Regions from separate parts of the Cobetia sp. PDI-12MA genome, predicted to be linked through region 1. Evidence: predicted binding sites of a transcription regulator. Region 1 holds the regulator's gene; each other region holds the start of a gene.

Region 1 (4,984 bases):
GGCAGCCGCGCAGGGCGGCGCATCACGACTGCCACTCGGCGCGTCATTACGTATCTCAAGGCTCTGGCGCGAGAGATCCACCGCTACCCAGCAGGCCATCAGCTGGCCGCCTGGGTGACCGCCTCACCATCCCCGAGCGAGGCCGGCAACGGCGCTGCCATCGCCGCGACCACCACCGGACGCATGTGCTGGATCAGCTCACGCACCGTGGTGTGATGGCCATACTCGGCCTCCTCGATATCCCGCAGTGCATCCAGGCCCGAGAAGGTGAAGATCACGCTACCGAGCATGAAGTGCAGGCGCCAGAAGCGCTCGTTGTCCGGCAGATCAGGGGTCGCAAGCTTCAGAAGCTCGGCGAAGCGGCTGAAGACCGTGCCGTAATGCTCGCGGATATAGCGCCGCATATGGCCCTGACCCTGAGTGTAGGCAAGCCCGAGCAGGCGCATGAAGGTGCGCAGGCTGTTGCGCTCGGCCGGCACCTCCAGCACGGTACGCGCCATCACCTCCAGCAGGACCTCAAGCGGCACCTGACGCCCGGCGTATTGCTGCTCGACACTGTCGAGCGCCGCGTGGAAACGCTCGCTGAACGGATCGAGATAGCGCGCGAAGACCGCCTGGATCAGCGATTTCTTGGACCCGAAGTGGTAGTTCACCGCCGCCAGATTGACCTTGGCCTTGCTGGTGATGTTGCGCAGTGAGGTCTCGGCGAAACCACGCTCGGCGAACAGCACCTCGGCAGTATCGAGGATGCGGGTAACGGTATCGGTCTGGGCCATGGGCGGAACCCTTGTCAGGTAGAAGAGGACTGGAGTCGTAGGTCACGACGCAAGCGCCGCGCGGCGACTCTCTCATGAGGTGGTGCAGGTACACCGGAAGGCCACGTACCATATCGGCTCGTTTGTTCACGACACACGTGAGTACGACACATCCGAGCCCTGCCATCGGCGAACATTCGTTTGAAACACTTTGATTCTAGCGCGCCATGTCACGACTGACAATTCTCTCGCGTTTCAAACGCCAAAGGTTTAGTCGAGCCTGATATTCCTTCAATGCAGACCGTTCCGATTCAAGGACTCGCCGTGCTCGGTGACAGACCACCCCGCAGGGCCACACCGGATTGCCCTCTCGACAGCTTGCCTTGGATATCGACAAGCCAAGTCGGCAGACAGCGATATCTCGACGACTACCTGCCCTTTGAGGCCTCCACACAAGCCACGATGCCTTGCATGACTGCCATGACTGGATACAATGACAGTTGTATGGATGCACACCCCGTGCCGTCAGCTCAAGATGCCGCCCAGGCCAAAGGCAATGCCATGACCCAGCCGCTTACTCCGCGCCAGCAGGATGTCTTCGACTTCATCATCAAGACCATCAAGTCCTCTGGCTACCCGCCGACGCGGGCCGAAATCGCCCAGGCGCTGGGCTTCCGCTCGCCGAATGCCGCCGAGGAGCATCTGCGTGCCCTCAAGCGCAAGGGCGCCATCGAGATGGTGCCGGGCACCTCACGCGGCATTCGCGTGCCGTCGCTGGCTGACGTCGACGACAGCGCCAACGATGGTCTGCCGGTGATCGGGGAAGTGGCCGCCGGCAGCCCGATTCTTGCCAGCGAGCATATCGACCGTCACTGCCCGCTGCCGAGCGACTACTTCTCGCCGGCTGCCGACTACCTGCTGCGTGTGCGCGGCGTGTCGATGAAGGATGTGGGAATTCTGGAAGGCGACCTGCTGGCCGTGCATCGCACCACCAGCGTGCGTGACGGGCAGATCGTGGTGGCACGCCTGGGAGATGAAGTCACCGTCAAGCGCTTCCGCCGTGACGGGCACTATGTGTGGCTGGAAGCCGAAAACGAGGACTTCTCACCGATCAAGGTCGACCTGCGCACGGACAGCCTGGAGATCGAGGGCCTCGGGGTAGGTGTCATCCGCGATGGTGGCCTGCACTGAGGTCTTGACCAGCTGCACTTTGAGCAACCTAGCGTTGCCCAGCAGCACTTTTCCATCAGGGCTTTTCTCGCAGAGCTTTTCTCGCAGAGCCCTGGGCAACAGGAAAGCCGTACGCATTGCACAAAAAACCCGCCTCGAGGCGGGTTTTTTGTGCGCGAAGCGCGAGCGATGCATCAGTGCACGATGCCTTCTGACTGCTCATCCTCGTCTTCTTCGCCATCCCAGAGGCGAGTCCGGGTGATGGCGTGGTCGATCATCTCACGCGCGACCTCGAAACGATTGTCACGCAGCAGATCAGCGGCCTCGTCTGAAATGCGAATGCTGAGCAGCGGCTCACCTTCGCTTTCCGCGGCGCGCAGAATCACTTCACCATCTTCCATTTGCACAATTTCAAGTACGGCGGGATCGGACACGTCATTCCTCCTGCACGGCACCTCGTGAGATACCGGCGTCGTTGTAATCGTCAGCGCGACGGCTGGCAAGCCCGGCACCGCGTTGCCATCAGCGACGCAGAAAAAAGTACGACCACAGCCAGAGCCATGGTCGTACCGGAGAGTGCAGGGCTTGCCACAATGCGATCAGTCTAGCACCCGTGAAGGCGAAACGTCACCCGATCGCCATGCGCCAGTCATCACCAGCGTGCAGCGCCATATCAGCGCCTTGACCTACCACTCGACGCTCGACTCGCGCAGCTGCGGCAGCAGCGCCTTGAATGCCGTGATGGCGGCGCTGAGACGCTCGGCCAGCGAGTCGCTCGAGGCTGCCGCGATGATCAGACCATCACCCCGCGAACGCGATTCCTCGCGGCGAGCGACGCCACCCTCTTCATGCAGACGGGTCACATCCGCGATCAGCTCAGACAACCAGCTGTCAGGACGTTCCAGCAGGCTGCGCAGCTGCTCGACCTCGGCAATGGGCGTCGGTGGTGTGGCCAGGCGCTCGCGCCAGCTCCCCTGCGGCCAGCGCGCCGTCACGGCACACTCTTCCAGCAATGAGGCCAGCGCCAGCTCCAGCAGGGCGAGCGCGCCCTCTTCACCGGCCATGCGACGCGCCACGGCATGCTCATCGTCGCCAGAGACCGCTGACTGGGCCAGCAGCAACTCGGCCTGATACAGCAGCTGATTGGTACGGGCACGCTGGCTCATCAGCTCTTGGCTCCCTTGCGCTTGTCCTCGACGACCCAGCGGCCGTTGTCGTAGGTCGCCTTCCAGCCGGTCGCCTTGCCATCTTCATCGGTCATGACGTACTGAGCCTTGACCTTGCGCGAGAAGCGAATCTGTGCAGGACGTCCATCCGGGTCCTGATCCGGGGCCTCGAGAATGAAGTGATACTTCTCCGGCAACTCGTCGGCGTGCGCCTTGAGCTCCTTGACCAGCGGCGGGCGCGTCTCGCGATTCTTGGGGAACTGGCTGGCCGCCAGGAACAGGCCACTGGCGCCGTCGCGCAGCACGTAGTGGTCCTCGACCTTGACGCAGGCAAGTTCCGGCATCGGAATCGGGTCCATCTTCGGCGGCGCCACTTCACCGGACTTGAGCAGCTTGCGGGTATTCTTGCAATTCTCGTTGGTGCAGCCGAAGTACTTGCCGAAACGCCCGGTCTTGAGCTGCATGTCGGAACCGCACTTGTCGCACTCGATCACCGGGCCATCGTAGCCCTTGATGCGGAACTGACCTTCCTCGACCTCGTGACCGACACAGTCCGGGCTATTGCCGCAGACGTGCAGCTTGCGCTGCTCATCGATCAGGTAGCTGTCCATCGCGGTGGCACAGATCGGGCAGCGACGCTTGGCGCGCAGCGCATCCGTCTCGGCATCTTCACCGGCATCGGCCGCCACGGCCTCATCGCCCGGCAGCAGATCGATGGTGGTCTTGCAGCGCTCCTTGGGCGGCAGGTTGTAGCCGGAACAGCCCAGGAACACCCCGGTCGAGGCGGTACGGATCTGCATCTCACGCCCGCAGGTCGGGCAGGCGATGTCCGTCGGCACCGGCTGGTTCGGACGCATGCCCTCTTCGGACTGGGCGTGGTCCAGCTCGGCCTTGAACTCGGCGTAGAAGGTGTCCAGCAGCTCGCGCCAGTTGCGCCCGCCGTTGGCCACCTCATCGAGGTAGTCTTCCATGCGCGCCGTGAAGCCGAAGTCCATCAAATCCTTGAAGGACTCGCTGAGGCGATCGGTGACGATGTCGCCCAGTTTCTCGGCATAGAAGCGGCGGTTTTCCAGCGCCACGTAGCCACGGTCCTGGATGGTGGAGATGATGGCGGCATAGGTGGACGGACGACCGATACCACGCTTTTCCAGCTCCTTGACTAGGCTGGCCTCGGTGTAACGCGCCGTGGGCTTGGTGAAGTGTTGCAGCGGCTGCAGCTCGACCAGGTCCAGCTTCTCGCCGATGGCAAGATCCGGCAGCGACTGGTCCTCTTCCTTCTTGCCCATCGGCTTCATGACACGCGTGTAGCCGTCGAACTTGAGCACACGGCCCTTGGCGCGCAGCTCATAGCCATCCACTTCGATGGTCAGCGTGGACGACAGGTATTCGGCCGGCAGCATCTGACAGGCCACGAACTGGCGCCAGATCAGCTCATACAGACGCTCGGCGTCACGCTCCATGCCGACGAGATCCGTCGCACGGCGCGACACTTCGGAAGGACGAATCGCTTCGTGCGCTTCCTGGGCGCCTTCCTTGCTGGAGTAGACGTTGGCCGCTTCAGGAAGGTAGTTGCTGCCGTATTCTTCGCTGATGAAGTCGCGCGCCGTGGCCACCGCGTCCGCCGACAGATTGGTCGAGTCAGTACGCATGTAGGTGATGTAACCCGCCTCGTAGAGACGCTGGGCCATCATCATGGTCTTCTTGACCGAGAAGCCGAGACGACCACTGGCCGCCTGCTGCAGGGTGGAGGTGATGAATGGCGCGTTCGGCTTGGAGCGCGTCGGCTTGTCTTCACGATTGGTGATCGCGAGTCTGGCGGTGCGCAGCGCCGCGATGCGATCCATCGTCTCCTTCTCGCTGGTCGGACGGAAGGCCTTGCCATCCTGACGTGCC
Region 2 (4,984 bases), 1.5 Mb from region 1:
GTGACCCAAAGCTTCTCCTTCGGCAGGCCGAGTTCTTCGGTCAGAAACTTCCAGGCGAACTGGATGGCTTCACGCTTGAAGTAGTCGCCGAAGCTGAAGTTGCCCAGCATCTCGAAGAAGGTGTGGTGACGGGCGGTATAACCGACGTTGTCCAGGTCATTGTGCTTGCCACCGGCGCGCACGCAGCGCTGCGCGGAGGTCGCACGGCTGTAGCCACGCGGGTCACGACCCAGGAAGACATCCTTGAAGGGCACCATGCCGGCGTTGGTGAACAGCAGGGTCGGGTCGTTGTTCGGCACCAGAGAGCTGGTGGGAACGATGGTATGGCCCTGCTTCTCGAAATAGGTCAGGAAGGCGTTTCTGATTTCTGCGCTTTTCATAGAGGTTCCGTAGCGATGTGCGTAAAGACGCTCCGGGGGTCTTCTGCATGACTTCCGCATGGTTTCTGCATATTCATCCATGTGGGTATGCATGGAGGTGCAATGAAAAGCATGAAAGAAGGCGCCTGCCCCGTGCCGTCGCAAGACGACCTAGTATAACGTCTGTTCGCGCAAGCTAAAGGGGGGGAAATGTCCTGAAGCGCCGGTTTGCGCGTCATGAGAGCCAAACAGATGCTCGCCAGCTAGCCATCTTCCTCCTCATCACTCCAGGCGGACTCCATGGCATAGCGCAGCTGCTCATAGTCGAAGCCGCGCTGGAGCAGAAAGCGTTCGCGCCGTGCGCGCTCCTTTTGTCCCTCGCCGGGGCCGGAAAAGCGCCTGGCCAGCGTCTCGCGCGCCAGCTCGAAGAAATCCACCGCCTCGACATGGCCGAAGGCATCCGGCGTCGGGTCACTGGCGGCACGCATGACGGCATTGAGCGTCTCGCTATCGATACCACGCTGGCGCAGCTCCTGCTGGATACGCCTCGGCCCCTGCCCGCGCAGGACGCGCGCCCGCAGGAAGCTGGCGGCAAAGCGCTCATCGGATTGCAGGCCCTCCTCGGCCATGCGCTCCAGCACCTCCTCGATCAGCAGCTCGACCTCATCGCGACTCAAGGTCGCCTGCGCGCCCTCCTCGCCCGCGGCTTGCCGCTCTGCCAACTCGTCATCGCTGACCGCCCGCAGGTAGTCACGCTCCTTGAGATAGTCGTGCAGCTCGCGGCGACTATGTTCGCGGCGCGCCAGTCGCGCGATGGCATCATTGCGCGCACGCCGTTGCGGCGTCATCGCACCTGAGTCGAGCGGTTGATATTCAGGCCCGCCCATTTCAGCGCTGTCATCGTGCATGGTCATGCTCTCCGGGGTTGAGCAGAAGGACATCGATGGACGTGAACGCAAGGCGCCCGCCTCCGAGTCATCGGGGCGGGCGCCTTGCGTTCATCGCACCGGGTCGGAAACGACACGCTGCGATGACGCCAGCCTGACGGCCGGCGCTCTTGCTCTTTCTTCTGGACGAGCCTCAATCGAGATCGATATCCAGGTCGTCTTCACTCTCGGCGGCCGCGGCCTCTTTCGACTCTTCCTTGGCTTCCGGGGCTGCCAGCAACTGGGCGCGGATCTGGGTTTCAATCTCCTCCATGATGGCGGGATTGTCTTCCAGGTACTGGGCGGAGTTGGCCTTGCCCTGGCCGATCTTGCTGCCCTGATAGCTGTACCAGGCACCTGACTTGCCGACCAGACCACACTGCACACCCAGGTCGATCACCTCACCGGCGTGATAGATGCCCTTGCCGTAGAGAATCTGGAACTCGGCCTGACGGAACGGCGGCGCGACCTTGTTCTTGACGACCTTGACGCGGGTCTCGTTACCGGTGACTTCATCACCGGACTTCACGGAACCGGTACGACGGATATCCAGACGCACGCTGGAGTAGAACTTCAGTGCGTTACCGCCAGTCGTGGTTTCGGGGCTGCCGAACATCACGCCGATCTTCATGCGGATCTGGTTGATGAACACCACCATGCAGTTGGCGTTCTTGATGTGACCGGTCACCTTGCGCAGCGCCTGGGACATCAGACGCGCCTGCAGGCCAACGTGTGAGTCGCCCATCTCGCCTTCGATCTCGGCACGCGGCGTCAGCGCTGCCACGGAGTCGACGATGATGACGTCAACACCGCCGGAACGTACCAGCATGTCGACGATCTCGAGCGCCTGCTCACCGGTGTCCGGCTGGGAGACCAGCATCTCGTCCAGATTGACGCCCAGCTTCTCGGCGTAGGACGGATCCAGTGCGTGCTCGGCATCGATGAAGGCACACACCTTGCCCTGCTTCTGCGCCTGGGCGATGACCGAGAGGGTCAGTGTCGTCTTGCCCGAGGATTCCGGGCCGTAGATCTCGACCACGCGCCCGAAGGGCAGGCCGCCGATGCCGAGTGCGATATCCAGCCCCAGAGAACCGGTGGAAACCGACGGGATGGCCACACGCGGGGCATCGCCCATGCGCATGACGGCGCCCTTGCCGAACTGGCGCTCGATCTGGGACAGCGCCGCGTTCAGCGCCTTGGTACGATTGTCGTCCTTTGCCATGTGGCCTCCTGTCGAACGGCGGAGCCACACGGGCTGCCACCTGGAATAGAGAATTCTGTCACTGAGAGCTGAGCAGACACCGTCAGACTAGCGGCTGAGGTGCCGTGGCAAAACCCTGTATACATGGACAGTATAATGCCGCAAGTTGCGTCGCTCTGCCAGTCCGGTGGTGCGCTTTTTCAGGCAGCACCCCCAACGCGGGGCTTGCATCGGACTCACGCGTCTTCGGTGCCGATCTGCAAGGCCTCCACGCGCTTGATCAAGCCCTGCAACGCCTCCCGCACGGCGGCGTCACGCACCGCCTGCCGGTCGCCGGGAAAGTGACAGCAGCGTGCCTGCTGGCGCGCCTCGCTCCCCCACGCCAGCCACACGGTGCCGACGGGCTTCTCGTCACTTCCCCCGCCGGGGCCGGCCACGCCGCTGATCGCCACCCCCAGCTCAGCGCCGCTGTCGCGACAGGCGCCCCGCACCATCTCGCACACGACCGCCTCGGAGACGGCGCCGAAAGTTTCAAGCGATGCCTCACTGACCCCCAGCAGGCGCTGCTTGGTGGCATTGGAATAGGTCACGTAGCCCGCATCGAAATAGCTGGAGCTGCCGGCAATCGCCGTGATCGCGGCACTCACGCCGCCCCCGGTGCACGACTCGGCGGTGGTGACGCGCACGCCGCGCGCGATCGCCAGCGCCTGCAACTGCTCAGCCAGAGCATTCACGCACGCAGCCTCGGGTGTCGTACCAGTCAATTGGCTCACGAACTTTCTCCCTGTAAAGGTCATCAAGTGAAAAGGGCAGCGAGCATGAGACATCACAGGCATTGGAGCCGGCCGCGCCAGTCCGTAGAATATCGCGCATCCCGCATGCCGTGTTCTCGCATGTGTGCTTTTTCCCATTGCAGTGCAGTCAAGGAAGTCCATGGCCATGGCCAAGAACAGCGCGCCCCAGATGACGCCGATGATGACGCAGTACATGAAGATCAAACGCGAGCACCCCGGCGTGCTGCTGTTCTATCGCATGGGCGACTTCTATGAACTGTTTCATGAGGACGCAAAACGCGCAGCACAACTGCTCGATATCACGTTGACGGCGCGCGGCAGCTCCGGCGGTTCACCGATCCCCATGGCAGGGGTGCCCTACCACAGCGCCGAAGGTTATCTGGCACGTCTGGTCAAGATGGGCGAATCGGTGGCCATCTGTGAGCAGATCGGTGACCCGGCGACCAGCAAGGGGCCTGTCGAGCGCAAGGTGGTGCGTATCGTCACGCCGGGGACGCTGCATGATGAGGCGCTGCTGGATGCCAGCCGCGACAACCTGCTGGTGGCGCTGCACCGTGATGGAGAGACCTGGGGCCTGGCCGCTCTCGAGCTCTCCTCCGGTCGCTTCAGCGTGCTCGAGGTCAATGGTGATGACGAGCTGCTGGCCGAGATCCAGCGCCTGTCGCCTGCCGAAGTCATGGTCGGCGAAAGCCGTACCCTCCCCGCCAGCCTGTCCTCGCGCCCAGGCCTGACCCGCCAGAGCGATTGGCACTTCGATCACGAGACTGCCTTGCGCCTGCTGTGCGATCAGTTCGGCGTCCAGGACCTCAACGGCTTTGGCTGCAGCCACCTGACGCGCGCCGTCACGGCAGCCGGTGCCCTGCTCGACTATGCTCGCGACACCCAGCGCACCGGCCTGCCCCACGTGACCGCGCTGGCCGTCGAAAGCCGCGATGACTCGGTGGTGATCGATGCCGCCAGCCGCCGCAACCTCGAGATCGATACCAACCTGGGTGGCACCGGCGACAACACGCTGGCCAGCGTGCTTGACGTCACCGCGACCGCGATGGGCTCACGCCTGCTCAAGCGCTGGCTCAACCGCCCGCTGCGCGATCAGCGCCAGATCGGCCAGCGTCAGGCGGCGGTACAGCGTCTACTGGATGGCGACTACCCCTTCGAACTGCAAGGCCTGCTCAAGCGCATCGGAGATGTGGAGCGCATCCTCGCCCGTGTCGCGCTGCGCAGCGCACGCCCCCGTGACATGGCACGCCTGCGCGATGGTCTCAACACCCTGCCCGAGCTGCGCGCCGTGCTCGCCAGCGTCGAGAAAGGCAGCGCCATCGATGACCTGCGCGATGCCATCCGCCTGTTCCCGGCACTTTCCGCGATGCTCAGCGAGGCGCTGGTCGAGAATCCGCCGGTGGTGCTGCGCGATGGTGGCGTGATCGCCGATGGCTACGACGATGAGCTGGACGAGTATCGCGGCCTGTCCGAGAACGCCGGCCAGTATCTGGTCGCACTCGAGACTCGCGAGCGCGAGCGCACCGGCCTGAGCAACCTCAAGGTCGGCTACAACCGCGTGCATGGCTACTTCATCGAACTGCCGCGCTCGCAATCGGCCGAGGCCCCGCCGGAATACATCCGTCGCCAGACCCTCAAGAATGCCGAGCGCTTCATCATCCCCGAACTCAAGGAATTCGAGGACAAGGCGCTGTCCGCCAAGTC
Region 3 (4,984 bases), 660 kb from region 1:
TTGCTGGCTGCGTTCGCGCTTGGCGATGTCTTCTTCGCTTTCCAGCAGCGAGAGCTGCTCGCGTGGTTGGTCGATGAGGTCGAGCAGCATCACGCCAGCCTTCATGAAGCGATAGCCGCGCAGGTAGATATGCTCCAGTGCCTGTTGCGCGGCGGCGAGTATCTCGCGGCTGTCATTGGTGGGGGCGGGCAGCTCGACGATGGTGCTGGGTGAGTATTGCGGCAGGTCGGGTCGGTGACGATTGCTCTTGAGGAAGACCAGCACGGCGCGTGTCAGGCTGCCTTGATGACGCAGTTTCTCGGCGCCGCGTTGGGCATGCTGGCGGATGGCGTCCCTGAGTTCATTCAAGTCACCGGTCATGCGCCCGAAGGAGCGCGAGGTCATGATGCGCTGGCGAGCCTCGTCGGCATCATTCATCTCGAAGCAGGGCGTGCCTTGCAGTTCGCGTGCGGTGCGCTCCAGCACCACGGAATAGCGCTGGCCGATGGCGCGCGGGTCGGCGCAGCGCAGGTCCCAGGCAGTGTGCAGGCCTTGCAGTGCCAGGCGTTCGACCAGACGTCGGCCCACACCCCAGACATCGCCCAGTGGCGTATCGGCCAGCAGGCGCTGGGTGCCGACCTCATCGGGTTCCAGCACGCAGACACCGCCGAATTCCGGACGCTTCTTAGCCGCGCGATTGGCCAACTTGGCCAGTGTTCGAGTTGGTGCGACCCCGACACACACGGGAATGCCGGTGAACTTGCGGACATTGCGGTGCAGGGTGCGGCTCAATGTCAGCATCGAGTTGCGATCAAAGCCATCGAAACGCACGAACATCTCATCGATGGAGTAGGGCTCGACCCCGGCGGAATATTCCTCCAGCACCTCTCGCACGCGCGCCGACATGTCGCCATACAGCTCGTAATTGGAGGAGAGCAGGTGGATGCGTCCCTCACGGACGAGTGACTGCAGCTGGAAGGCGGGGGTGCCCATCTCCACGCCCAGCGCCTTGAGTTCATTGGAGCGCGCGATCACGCAGCCGTCATTGTTGGACATCACGCCGACAGGGCGGCCCTCCAGGCGCGGGTCGAACACTCGCTCGCAGCTGGCGTAGAAGTTGTTGCAGTCGACCAATCCGATCATCGGCGTCTTCATACCGCGTATTCGTGGATGACGGAACGCACCACCCCCCAGACCTGGCATTCGAGGTCGAAGATCGCGACCGGCGGATACAGGGCATTGCCGGAGCTCAGGTAGGGGCGCTGACCGATCAGCTCATAACGCTTGACCACCACCTCACCCTCGATCAGTGCCACCACGATATGCCCGGGACGGGCATCGATGGAACGGTCTACCACCAGGGTGTCGCCCTCATAGATGCCGAAGCCTTCCATGCTGTCACCCGCCACCGTCATGAAGAAGGTCGCTGCCGGACGCTTGATCAGCCGCTCGTTGAGGTCCAGCGTGCGCCCCGCGTAATCCTCGGCCGGCGAGGGGAAGCCGGAAATGCCAGCGCGCCCCGTGATGTGAGGGTGCGGCAGTGCACAGGGCTCCGGTGCTGGATGAGGGCGAGCCAGCGAGGCGTGGGACGGTTGAGCGGCAGATACGGTCATGGGTGAGGTCTCCTTTCGATACTGTATTCATATACAGTATCGGCGCTGAGAAGCTCTCAGGCAACCGATAATCCCTGTGAGTGCTGCACATTCACGAGACGCAGATCAGATGAGGTGCACCTGTGTTCAATGGTGGACGACAGGTAAAGCTGCTAGCGGATATTGCTCGGCGGTATCTCACGAAAAAGCCCGGCCTCCAGGAGGCTGGGCTTTTTTGGGTCTTTCCCAATGCTGTTCTGTCTATCAGCCCGCCGGGCTCAGGATGCGGATATCGCCATCGGCGATCCAGTCACCGGCGTTGTCGCGGAAGCGCTGCATGTGTTCGGTCTCGCGGTGGGCCTGCAGGGCATCGTGGGATTCCCAGGCTTCTACCACGGTGATGGTGTCGGGACGTGGGTCGTTGTCCTTGTCGGCGGCGCGCTCGGAGTCCAGGCACGGATGGTAGGCGTGGCAGCCATCTTCTTCTCGCACAGTGGGCGCGACGGCGCAGAGTTCATTGAAGACATCCTGAACGTGGCCTTCTTTGGCGGTAACGGTGGCGATTACCCAGATCATCTTGGCTCCTTGTGACGGTACTGACCGTCGGTGTCATCGGGATTCTCGTGATGAGATGTCCTGACTATGTGGAGCCGTTTCTGGCCACTGCAAGGGGGCAGGGGCTGACTGTCGGGATGATCTCGCGTGGCGCGCACATGAAAGCGCCGGACAGCAGGGCTGTCCGGCGCAGTTGTTATCAAGCGATGATCTGTAATCGTGATGGATCAGGACGGGAAGGCGAACTGGGCGCTTTCACGCAGACCGGCGGAAGGCCAGCGCTGGGTGATGGTCTTGCGGCGAGTGTAGAAGCGCACCGCGTCCGGGCCGTAGGCGGACAGATCGCCGAACAGCGAGCGCTTCCAGCCACCGAAGCTGTGATAGGCAACCGGTACCGGCAGTGGCACGTTGATGCCGACCATGCCGACCTGGATGTGATCACTGAAGTAGCGGGCGGCTTCGCCATCACGGGTGTAGATGCAGGTGCCATTACCGTATTCGTGAGCATTGATCAGCTGCATGGCGGCTTCCATCGAATCGGCGCGCACGACCAGCAGCACCGGGCCGAAGATCTCTTCCTGGTAGCAGGTCATCTCCGGGGTGACGCCATCGATCAGGGTGCCGCCGACGAAGAAGCCGTTCTCGCCACCTTCGACCTGCGGATTGCGACCGTCGACCACCACCGTCGCGCCTTGCTGCTCGGCGCTGTCGATATAGCCGACCACCTTGTCGCGATGCGCTGCGGTGATCAGCGGGCCGAAATCATTGCCCTTGTCGCTGTAGATGCCGACCTTGAGGCCTTCCATCTGCTGCTTCATCTGCGCGATCAGATTGTCGGCGGCGTCATCGCCTACGGCCACCGCGACGGACAGTGCCATGCAGCGCTCACCGGAGGAGCCGAAGGCGGCGCCATTCAATGAATTGGCCACGTATTCCATGTCGGCGTCCGGCATCACGATGGCGTGGTTCTTGGCGCCACCGAGGGCCTGACAGCGCTTGCCGTTGGCCGCGGCGCGGCTGTAGATGTATTCGGCGATCGGGGTGGAGCCGACGAAGCTGACCGCCTGGATGCGCGGGTCGTCCAGCAGTGTATCGACGGCTTCCTTGTCGCCATTGACGACATTCATGACCCCGGCCGGCAGCCCGGCCTCCATCAGCAGCTCAGCGATGAACAGTGTGGAGGTCGGATCGCGCTCGGAGGGCTTGAGGACGAAGGTGTTGCCGCAGGCGATTGCCATCGGGTACATCCACAGCGGCACCATGGCCGGGAAGTTGAACGGCGTGATGCCGGCAACCACGCCCAGCGGCTGGAATTCGCTCCAGGAATCGATACCCGGGCCGGTATTGCGGCTGTGCTCGCCCTTGAGCAGTTCCGGGGCGCTGCAGGCATATTCGACATTCTCGATGCCGCGCTGCAATTCGCCCAGCGCATCATGACAGATCTTGCCGTGTTCCTGACCGATCAGACGAGCGATCTCGTCGGCGTGTTCTTCCAGCAGCTGCTTGAAGCGGAACATCACTCGGGCGCGCTTGATCGGCGGCGTGTTGCGCCATTCCGGGAAGGCCGCCTCGGCAGCCGCGATGGCTTCCTCGACCGTCGCCTTGCTGGCCAGGCGCACTTGGCCGCCGACTTCACCAGTGGAGGGATTGAAGATGTCCTGGGTACGGCCTTCGCTGTGATCGATGTTGCCGTTGATGAGATGTCCGAGTGTCTTCATTGGGCGGGTCTCCTGAGATGACTTGTGAAATGAATGGCGATGAATGAAGTGGTGTTGATCGTCAGTTCTGAATATTGATGGTCAGTCTTGAATGTCGATCGCCAGCCTTGAGCGTCGACAGTCAGTCCTGGGCGGCGAAGGCATCGCCGAGGGCATTGATCAGGCGGTCCAGCTCGTCGTGTTCGGTGATGAACGGCAGGCCCAGCTGGATGGTGTCGCCGCCGTAACGGACATAGAAACCGGCCTTCCAGCAGTGCATGGCAATCTCATACGGGCGCCGCGCCGGCTCGCCGGGGTAGGCCTCGACCTGCAGGGCACCGGCCAGGCCGTAGTTGCGGATGTCGCTGATGTAGCGCGTGCCCTTGAGCTCGTGCAGCTTCTTCTCGAAGACCGGACTCAGCTCGCGGACGCGGGAGATGAGCTGGTCGTTCTCGAGCACGTCGAGGGACGCCAGCGCCGCGGCACACGCCACCGGGTGGCCGGAATAGGTGTAGCCGTGGGGAATCTCCATCATGTAATCGGGGCCGCCGTTGTCCATGAAGGTCTGATAGATGTCGCCCTTGACGACCACGGCACCCATCGGCACGGCGCCATTGGTGATCTGCTTGGCGACGTTGAGGATGTCCGGCGTGACGCCGAATTCCTCGGCGCCGCTCATGGCGCCCATGCGTCCGAAGCCGGTGATGACCTCATCGAAGATCAACAGGATGTCGTGCTGGTCGCATATCTCGCGCAGGCGCTTGAGATAGCCCACTGGCGGCGGCAGCACGCCGGCCGAGCCTGCCATCGGCTCGACGATGACGGCGGCGATGTTGGAGGCATCATGCAGCGCGATCAGCTCCAGCAGCTCATCGGCGCGCTCGGCGCCGGTCGTGGGCATACCGGGCGTGAAGACATTTTCCTTGAGCAGGGTGTGCGGCAGGTGATCGGCATCGACCCCCTGGCCGTAGAGTGAGCGGTTGGCGCCGATGCCACCGACGCTGAAGCCGCCGAAGTTGACGCCGTGATAGCCCTTGCTGCGTCCGATCAGCTTGGTCTTGGTCGGCTTGCCCTTCTTGCGCCAGTAGGCACGCGCGATCTTCAGCGAGGTGTCGGCACTCTCGGAGCCGGAACCGGTGAAGAAGACGTGATCCAGCCCCT

What was found. The regulator LexA, encoded in region 1, represses DNA repair genes until DNA is damaged. The targets are predictions, from matches to a motif close to TACTGTNTANNTANACAGTA.
Region 2: a site for LexA is predicted at 2,621-2,640, ahead of recA (recombinase RecA). Genes of this name have one in related genera too.
Region 3: a site for LexA is predicted at 1,612-1,631, ahead of AC5WNI_RS07175 (LexA family protein). Genes of this name have one in related genera too.

What each region holds. Positions count from the first base shown of each region.
Region 1 covers NZ_CM183351.1:997,237-1,002,220, reverse strand. Annotated here, with positions in the region: gene AC5WNI_RS04320 (L,D-transpeptidase) at 1-99, opposite strand, end outside; gene AC5WNI_RS04315 (TetR/AcrR family transcriptional regulator) at 99-776, opposite strand; gene lexA (transcriptional repressor LexA) at 1,317-1,946, shown strand; gene AC5WNI_RS04305 (hypothetical protein) at 2,120-2,359, opposite strand; gene AC5WNI_RS04300 (DUF6586 family protein) at 2,612-3,091, opposite strand; gene topA (type I DNA topoisomerase) at 3,091-4,984, opposite strand, start outside.
Region 2 covers NZ_CM183351.1:3,551,366-3,556,349, forward strand. Annotated here, with positions in the region: gene alaS (alanine--tRNA ligase) at 1-380, opposite strand, end outside; gene AC5WNI_RS15010 (regulatory protein RecX) at 623-1,267, opposite strand; gene recA (recombinase RecA) at 1,440-2,507, opposite strand; gene AC5WNI_RS15020 (CinA family protein) at 2,723-3,259, opposite strand; gene mutS (DNA mismatch repair protein MutS) at 3,426-4,984, shown strand, end outside.
Region 3 covers NZ_CM183351.1:1,661,457-1,666,440, forward strand. Annotated here, with positions in the region: gene AC5WNI_RS07170 (Y-family DNA polymerase) at 1-1,122, opposite strand, end outside; gene AC5WNI_RS07175 (LexA family protein) at 1,131-1,592, opposite strand; gene AC5WNI_RS07180 (putative quinol monooxygenase) at 1,836-2,147, opposite strand; gene AC5WNI_RS07185 (CoA-acylating methylmalonate-semialdehyde dehydrogenase) at 2,354-3,844, opposite strand; gene aptA (omega-aminotransferase AptA) at 3,966-4,984, opposite strand, start outside.